DNA from 2 places in the Pseudarthrobacter sp. lyk4-40-TYG-27 genome. Region 2 is predicted to be linked to the other one. Evidence: riboswitches for the same ligand, from Rfam matches in the RefSeq annotation. Region 2 holds a riboswitch; the other holds the start of a gene.

Region 1 (4,419 bases), on a different contig from region 2:
CCGGCTCTTCTGCGTCCGCGCGTTCGCCGCGGCGACCGGCGGCCTCGTCGGCCCGAAGCTCGGCCCGGAAGACCTCGAAGCGGGCCAGGTGCGCGGGACGGCGCCGGAGAATGGCCCACGCCACGCCGAGGATGACGAACCAGACGGGAGTCACCAGCAGGGCAGCGAGCGTGTCGGGCTGGGTGGTCAGGGCCCAGAGAACGAAGGCGAAGAACGCGTACACCACCCACACGGCGGGGATGCCACCGGGCATCTTGAACTTCGAGGCCGCGTGCAGGTGCGGGCGGCGACGCCGGAAAGAGATGTAGCTCGCGAGGATGATCGACCAGACAAAGACGAAGCAGACGGCGGACACGGTGGTCACCATTTCAAAGGCCATGCCAACATCCTGGCCCGCATACATGAGTACGACGCCGGACAGCAGCAGGACGCAGGACAGGAACAGCGCGTTGCTGGGCACCTTCCTCGTGGAGAGCCGGCTGAAGACACCGGGGGCGTCGCCTTCCTGGGCCAGGCCGAAGACCATGCGGGACGTGGAGTAGATGCCGGAGTTCGCAGAGGACATCGCCGAAGTGAGGACCACCAGGTTGACCACCGTGGCCGCGGCGCCGAGGCCGGCCAGGGAGAACATCCCGATGAAGGGGCTGTGGCCGGCGGCGAACTGGGTCCACGGGGTGACTGCCATGAGGATGACCAGCGCGCCGACATAGAAGAGCAGCACGCGGACGGGGATGGCGTTGATGGCCCTGGGCAGCGTGCGCTCGGGATTCTTGGCCTCGGCGGCGGTGGTGCCCACCAGTTCGATGCCCACGAAGGCGAATACTGCAATCTGGAATCCGGCCACAAAGCCCATGAACTCATTGGGGAAGAACCCGCCATGGCTCCACAGGTTGGTGAAGCTAGCCGTGCCTGCGTCGCTCTGGAAACCGGTGAAGATCATGAAAAGTCCCACGATGATCAGGGCCGCGATGGCGACGATCTTGATGAGGGCGAACCAGAACTCTGTCTCGCCGAACGCCTTGACCGTGGCGAGGTTCAGCAGCAGCAGGATGCCCACCGTGGCCAGGCCCGGGATCCAAAGCGGCAGCGCCGGCCAAAGTTCTTTTGAGTACCCGGCGATGGCGATGACGTCCGCGATTCCGGTGATCACCCAGCAGAACCAGTACGTCCACCCGGTGAAGAAGCCTGCCCACGGACCCAGGAGGTCGGCGGCGAAATCACTGAAGGACTTGTAGTTCAGGTTGCTCAGCAGCAACTCGCCCATGGCCCGCATGACGAAGAAAAGCATGAAGCCGATGATCATGTACACGAAGATCACGGAAGGTCCGGCGGCGGAAATGGTCTTGCCGGAACCCATGAACAGGCCTGTGCCGATCGCGCCACCAATGGCGATGAGCTGGATATGCCGGTTGGTGAGTTGCCGTTCCAGGTGGGGAGGCCCGCTGCGGGCCGCCGTGGCAGCACCCTGGCCGCGGGCTGGTTCGCTGTTGGACGTGGGGGGATGAATCGCCATGAGGAACTCCATCGATAAAGCGGCTTTTGGAGCCGCAAAGATTTGGTTCCTCCCCGCTCTGTTGTGGACCTGAGAGTTTCCGCAGCCAAAGCCGCTTGCACCGTCGGTGAGCCAAGGTCATGCCCGGCTGCTTTCCAGAGTTGCCTGTCCGCGGCGGTACGTGGGCCTGAGAGTTTCCTGGGGAGGGTTTGCTCCTACGGCGCCTGCTGGGTGTACCCGGCAGGACTCTCCCGCCGCAGGTCGAAGGCGTATTCAGTTGGAGGTCGGCGGCTTTTTGGGCCGCCGCCGGGCATGCACGGGACAGGCGCCGACTGGTAGGCCGCTCCGGATACGCTGAGCCAGCCACCGGCGGCGCCAATCCCGGGTTCAGTGTGGTGTCCGTCACGATCGAATGTCAAACCCCTTCCGACACAAGCGGGAACGAAGGCATCACGCGCCCAGTCAAGCCCCTCACCGAACCTGGCCGATTTGCCAATGACGGGTTCGTCCCGATACCTTGTGAGCCGAATCACCCACATTTGAATAAGCCTTTCGAGCTGTGACGGGAGAGTCCTCCCGGCGAATCACCGGGCAGGCGCCGTAGGAGCAAATCCTCCCCAGGAATCTCTCAGGCCCATGTACCGTCACGGCGAGGCGACTCTGGAAAGCAACCAGGCTCCGGCCTGGTTCACCGACGGTGCAAGCGTCCCCTGCCGCCAGCAGGCAACGCGGAATCTCTCAGGTCCAATACAGAGCGGGGAGGAACCCATCCCACGCCGTGCCACCCTGGCCGGCCAGACCTGGAGTTCCTCATGACGATTCAGTCGCTTCCAACATCCTTCGTGGACCGCCATATCGGCGCGCGCCGCCAGGCCGACGTCGACACCATGCTCAAGGCCGTGGGCTACGACAGCGTGGACGGCCTGGTTGACGTGGCCGTCCCCGCGTCCATCCGGCAGGAAACTGCGCTCAAGCTGGCCGACGCCCTCAGCGAGGTTGAAGTCCTCACGGAACTGCGGAAGCTTGCCGCCAAGAACAAGACTGCCGTCCAGATGATCGGCCAGGGTTACTACGACACCGTGACGCCGCCGGTGATCCGCCGCAACATCCTGGAATCCCCGGCCTGGTACACCGCCTACACGCCCTACCAGCCGGAAATCTCGCAGGGCCGGCTTGAGGCGCTGCTGAACTTCCAGACCATGGTGCAGGACCTGACGGCGCTCCCGATAGCCAACGCTTCCTTGCTGGATGAAGCCACCGCCGTGGCCGAGGCCGTGCTCCTGATGCGCCGCGCCAACAAGTCCGCGGCAGCCAAGGACGGCAAGACTGTCCTGGACATCGACGTACTTCCGCAGACCATCGCTATTGTCAGGGGCCGTGCGGAGGCGCTGGGCTTCGAGGTGGAGGTCGCGGACCTGTCCAAGGGCCTGCCGGAGGGTGCCATCAATGGCGTCGTGCTGCAGCAGCCCGGCGCCTCCGGCCGCGTATGGGACCAGTCCGCCGTCATCACCGCTGCCAAGGACCGGGGCGCGCTGGTCACCGTGGCTGCGGACCTGCTGGCCCTGACACTGATCACACCTCCGGGCGAGCAGGGCGCGGACATTGCCGTTGGCTCGGCCCAGCGCTTTGGTGTGCCGTTGTTCTTTGGGGGGCCGCACGCCGCCTACATGGCTGTCCGCAAGGGCCTGGAACGTTCCCTGCCCGGCCGCCTGGTTGGGGTGTCCAAGGACGACGCCGGCGTTCCCGCTTACCGCCTGGCTTTGCAGACCCGCGAGCAGCACATCCGCCGCGAGAAGGCCACGTCCAACATCTGCACCGCCCAGGCGCTGCTGGCCATCGTTGCGTCCATGTACGCGGTGTACCACGGCCCCGACGGGCTGAAGGCGATCGCAGAGACCGTCCACAACAAGGCCAGGGTCTTGGCAACAGCACTCACGTCACTGGGCCGCGAACTGGTCACGGACTCCTTCTTCGACACCCTCACCGTCAGCGTTCCGGGCAAGGCCGCCAAGGTGGTCACCGCCGCTGAAGCCCGCGGCATCAACCTGCGCTTCATCGATCCGGACACGGTGGGCGTCTCCGTTGATGAGACGACGACGGCGGCAACACTTTCCGCCGTCGCCGTCGCCTTTGGCGCCGGTCCGGTGGGTGATGCCCAGGGATTCGAACTGCCCGACACTATTTTGCGCACCTCGGCCTACCTGCAGCATCCGGTGTTCAATACGCACCGGTCTGAACCCCAGTTGCTGCGTTACATTCGGAAGCTCTCGGACCGTGACCTGGCGCTGGACCGGACGATGATTCCGTTGGGTTCGTGCACCATGAAGCTGAACGCCACGGCCGAGATGGAGGCCATTTCCTGGCCGGAGTTCGCCTCGATCCACCCGTTCGCCCCGGACTCCCAGACCGAGGGCTGGCGCGAACTCATCGCCGGCCTGGAAGCGGACCTGGCCACGATCACCGGGTATGACCAGGTGTCCATCCAGCCCAACGCGGGCTCCCAGGGCGAACTCGCAGGGTTGCTCGCGATCCGCGGCTACCACCACTCCCGGGGCGAGCAGCAGCGCACCGTGTGCCTGATCCCGGCCTCGGCGCACGGCACCAACGCCGCCTCCGCCGTCCTGGCCGGGATGAAGGTGGTGGTGGTTGCCACCGCCGCTGACGGCACGATCGACCACGAGGACCTGACGGCCAAGATCGAGGCGAACCGGGACGTCCTGTCGGCCATCATGATCACCTACCCCTCCACCCACGGCGTGTTCGACGGGGACGTCCGCGAAGTCTGTGACGCCGTGCATGCTGCCGGCGGCCAGGTCTACATCGACGGGGCCAACCTGAACGCCCTGGTAGGACTCGCCCAGCCGGGCCGGTTCGGCGGCGACGTCTCGCACCTGAACCTGCACAAGACCTTCTGCATCCCGCACGGC
Region 2 (4,419 bases):
CACGTAGCCAGGGCGGACCTTGCGAACCAGCGGCACCACCACCAAGCCGGCCACCACCGTGGCTGCCAGCGCCGGAATCATCGCCACGCCCGCGGCTGACGGGCTCAGGCCCTCAAGGAGCTGGAGGTGCTGGGCAAGGAACAGGATGAAGCCGTTGAAGGAAAACAGGGCCAGGATGTTGGCGCTGATGGCCATGCTGAACACCCGGTTCCGGAACAACGACATATCCAGCAGGGGGTGTTCCAAGCGGTGCTGGCGCCGCACGAACACCACGCCCATCGCCACGCCGAACGCCATGCTGCCAAGGCCCGCCAGGCCCGGACCTTCGGTGGCAACATCCTTGATGCCGTAGACCATGGGGACCATCACCAGCATGGACAACAGGATGCTCGGGACGTCCACTCTTCCCGGCGACGGGTCCTTGGATTCCGGGATCAAAGTGCGGCCCAGTGCCAGCAGGGGAACCATCAGGGGCACCGCCACCAGGAACACGGCGCCCCACCAGAAATGCTCCACCAGCCAGCCGCCGAAGATCGGCCCCAAGGCTGCGCCGCCGGAGAATCCGGCAGCCCAGATGGCGACGGCCATCCGCCGGCGGTTGGGCTCCGGGAAGATGTTGCGGATCAGCGACAAGGTGGAGGGCATCAGCATCGCCCCGAAGAACCCCAGTGCGGCCCGTCCGGCGATCAGCCACTCCGCGGAGGGCGCAAAAGCCGTTGCGGCGGACAATCCGGCAAAGCCCGTGCTGCCGATAATGAGCAACCGGCGCCGCCCAATCCTGTCGCCAAGGCTTCCCATCGATACCAGGAGACCGGCCAATACCAGTGGATAAGCGTCAATAATCCACAACACGTGCACACCGGAGGGTTCCAGGGCGCGGGTGATGGCGGGCAGGGCGAATGTCAGGGCGGTATTGTCCACGGCGACGAGCAGCACCGGGAACATCAGCAGCCCCAGTGCGAGCCAGTCGGGCCGCGGGGGCCGCCCGGCCGCTCCGCCGCTGCGTGCAGGCGCCGAGGTCGAAGGGGAAGTCGTCATAAAATAAATATACCGTCCAGACGGTACAGTTTAAAACCTTGCCGTTTCCCTTTTCGACGCCGGCGGAGGGCATGATGGGAAGCATGCCCCGAAAGCCTGTAGCCCGTGATGCGGTCCTTGACGCCTTCGAAACCCTCTTGATCGACGTGGGGGAGCGGGCGGCCACGCTCGACGCGGTGGCCAAAAAGGCAGGCGTGTCCAAGGGGGGACTGCTGTACCACTTCCCCAACAAGGAAGCGCTCATCGAAGTGCTGCTGGACCGCCTGGACGGGCTGGCCAAAGAGGACGCCGACGCCATGGCCGCGGCCGCCGAGGGGGCGGCGGCCTACTTCATCCGCTCCTCCGTCTGGGCGGACACTCCGCTGGACCGGGCCATCGTTGCCGCCACCAGGCTGGCGGAAGTGGCGCACCAGGAAACGCGGCGCCGTTTCGCGGCCATCCAGCAGCGGTGGCTGGACGAGATCGCGGCCGACGTGGGGCCGGGGCTGGCCAAAGCGGTCTTGTATATGGGGGACGGGCTGTATTTCAACGCCATGTTGTCCGTGGGCCCGGCGCCGCAAGGGGGAGCGGCGGCTGACGTGGAGGAACTCCTGGCGGCCCTTGAGCGGCTTCGCAGGTAGCCTCCGCCATTTGCCGGGAAGGGTTGCGGCATAGGACAATGGAATGTTGTGAGGGCTGTCACCGGCCCGCATGATCCAGCACATGGCTGGTTTACAAGTGAATAGCCTTTGATCTGCGGCGGGAGAGTTCTGCCGGTGTACAGGCAGGCGCCGTAGGAGCAAATCCTCCCCAGGAATCTCGCAGGCCCCCGTACCGCCGCGGCGAGGCGCCTCTGGAAAGCAGCAGGCGGTTCCCATGACCCCCAATCGGGGATTCGGAGCCGGTGTGCTCACCGACGGTGCAAGCGGGTCCTGCCAGGCAGGCACCGCGGAAACTCTCAGGTCCAATACAGAGCGGGGAGGAACCCGAATCGCTGTGGCGTACCCTGCGCCGCCTGAGTAAATGGAGTTCCTTCGTGCCGGTTAGCCCAGCCTCCACCACTTTCGTCGACCGCCATATCGGTGCGCGCCGCCAGGCCGACGTCGATACCATGCTCAAAGCCGTTGGCTACGACACTGTCGACTCACTGGTTGACACCGCCGTCCCCAAGGTCATCCGTCAGGAATCTGCCCTTCGCCTGCAGGACGCCCTCAGCGAGGTTGAAGTCCTCACGGAACTGCGGAAGCTTGCCGCCAAGAACAAGACGGCAGTCCAGATGATCGGCCAAGGCTACTACGACACCGTGACGCCGCCGGTGATCCGCCGCAACATCCTGGAATCCCCGGCCTGGTACACCGCCTACACCCCGTACCAGCCGGAAATCTCGCAGGGCCGGCTCGAGGCACTGCTGAACTTCCAGACCATGGTGCAGGACCTGGTGGGACTGCCCATCGCCAACGCCTCGCTGCTGGATGAAGCCACCGCCGTGGCCGAGGCCGTGCTCCTGATGCGCCGCGCCAACAAGTCCGCGGCAGCGAAGGACGGCAAGACGGTCCTGGACATCGACGTTCTTCCGCAGACCATCGCCATCGTGCAGGGTCGCGCCGAGGCGCTGGGCTTCGAGGTGGAGGTCGCGGACCTGTCCAAGGGCCTGCCGGAGGGTGCCATCAATGGCGTCGTGCTGCAGCAGCCCGGCGCCTCCGGCCGGGTGTGGGACCAGTCCGCCGTCATTACCGCTGCCAAGGACCGCGGCGCGCTGGTTACGGTGGCTGCGGACCTGCTGGCCCTGACACTGATCACACCTCCGGGCGAGCAGGGCGCGGACATTGCCGTTGGCTCGGCCCAGCGCTTTGGTGTGCCGTTGTTCTTTGGGGGGCCGCACGCCGCCTACATGGCTGTCCGCAAGGGCCTGGAACGTTCCCTGCCCGGCCGCCTGGTTGGGGTGTCCAAGGACGACGCCGGCGTTCCCGCTTACCGCCTGGCTTTGCAGACCCGCGAGCAGCACATCCGCCGCGAGAAGGCCACGTCCAACATCTGCACCGCCCAGGCGCTGCTGGCCATCGTTGCGTCCATGTACGCGGTGTACCACGGCCCGGACGGGCTGAAGGCGATCGCGGAAACGACGCATGGCCACGCCCGTACCCTCGCCGCGGCGCTCAAGGCCGCCGGCCTGGATGTCCTGCACACTTCCTTCTTCGACACCCTGACGGTCCGTGTTGCCGGCCGTGCGTCAGCAGTGATTTCCGACGCCGAGGCCCGCGGCATCAACCTGCGGCCCATCGACGCCGACACCGTAGGCATCTCCCTCGACGAAACCACGACGCCGGCCATCGTCGCGCAGGTCGCCGACGTCTTCGGCGCCCCGGTTGCCGAGGGACACAGCGAGGGCCAGGGCTTTGGGCTGGAGGCCGGCGTCGAGCGTTCTTCCGACTACCTGCAGCATCCGGTGTTCAATACGCACCGGTCTGAAACCCAGTTGCTGCGTTACATTCGGAAGCTCTCGGACCGTGACCTGGCGCTGGACCGGACGATGATTCCGTTGGGTTCGTGCACCATGAAGCTGAACGCGACGGCTGAGATGGAGGCCATTTCCTGGCCGGAGTTCGCCTCGATCCACCCGTTCGCCCCGGACTCCCAGACCGAGGGCTGGCGCGAACTCATCGCCGGCCTGGAAGCGGACCTGGCCACGATCACCGGGTATGACCAGGTGTCCATCCAGCCCAACGCGGGCTCGCAGGGCGAGCTCGCAGGGTTGCTCGCGATCCGCGGCTACCACCACTCCCGGGGCGAGCAGCAGCGCACCGTGTGCCTGATCCCGGCCTCGGCGCACGGCACCAACGCCGCCTCCGCCGTCCTGGCCGGGATGAAGGTGGTGGTGGTGGCCACCGCCGCTGACGGGACGATCGACCACGAGGACCTGACGGCCAAGATCGAGGCGAACCGGGATGTCCTGTCGGCCATCATGATCACCTACCCCTCCACCCACGGCGTGTTCGACGGGGACGTCCGCGAAGTCTGTGACGCCGTCCACGCCGCCGGCGGCCAGGTCTACATCGACGGGGCCAACCTGAACGCCCTGGTGGGGCTGGCCCAGCCGGGCCGGTTCGGCGGGGACGTCTCGCACCTGAACCTGCATAAGACCTTCTGCATCCCGCACGGCGGCGGGGGACCCGGCGTCGGGCCCGTTGCCGCGAAGGCGCACCTGGCACCGTTCATGCCGGGCGATGCGAACAAGGCCGCCCATGAAGAGGGCCACGGGGTGGCGATCTCCGCGTCCCGGTTCGGTTCGGCCGGTGTGCTGCCGATCTCGTGGGCGTACGTGAAGCTGATGGGCGGTGAGGGCCTGACCGAGGCCACCAAGTCCGCGCTGCTGGCGGCCAACTACGTCGCGTCCCGCCTGAA

What was found. A riboswitch is a leader RNA that binds a small molecule or an ion and turns the genes downstream of it on or off. The one in region 2 is predicted to bind glycine.
Region 1: linked by a shared signal. The riboswitch ahead of gcvP (aminomethyl-transferring glycine dehydrogenase) and the one ahead of gcvP (aminomethyl-transferring glycine dehydrogenase) in region 2 are both predicted to bind glycine.

The regions. Positions count from the first base shown of each region.
Region 1 covers NZ_JARVSH010000003.1:2,595-7,013, forward strand. The annotation lists gene cycA (D-serine/D-alanine/glycine transporter) at 1-1,513, opposite strand, end outside; glycine riboswitch at 1,562-1,657, opposite strand; glycine riboswitch at 1,658-1,756, opposite strand; glycine riboswitch at 2,046-2,146, shown strand; gene gcvP (aminomethyl-transferring glycine dehydrogenase) at 2,305-4,419, shown strand, end outside.
Region 2 covers NZ_JARVSH010000002.1:28,888-33,306, forward strand. The annotation lists gene QRM96_RS03580 (MFS transporter) at 1-1,038, opposite strand, end outside; gene QRM96_RS03585 (TetR/AcrR family transcriptional regulator) at 1,122-1,658, shown strand; glycine riboswitch at 1,768-1,864, shown strand; gene gcvP (aminomethyl-transferring glycine dehydrogenase) at 2,054-4,419, shown strand, end outside.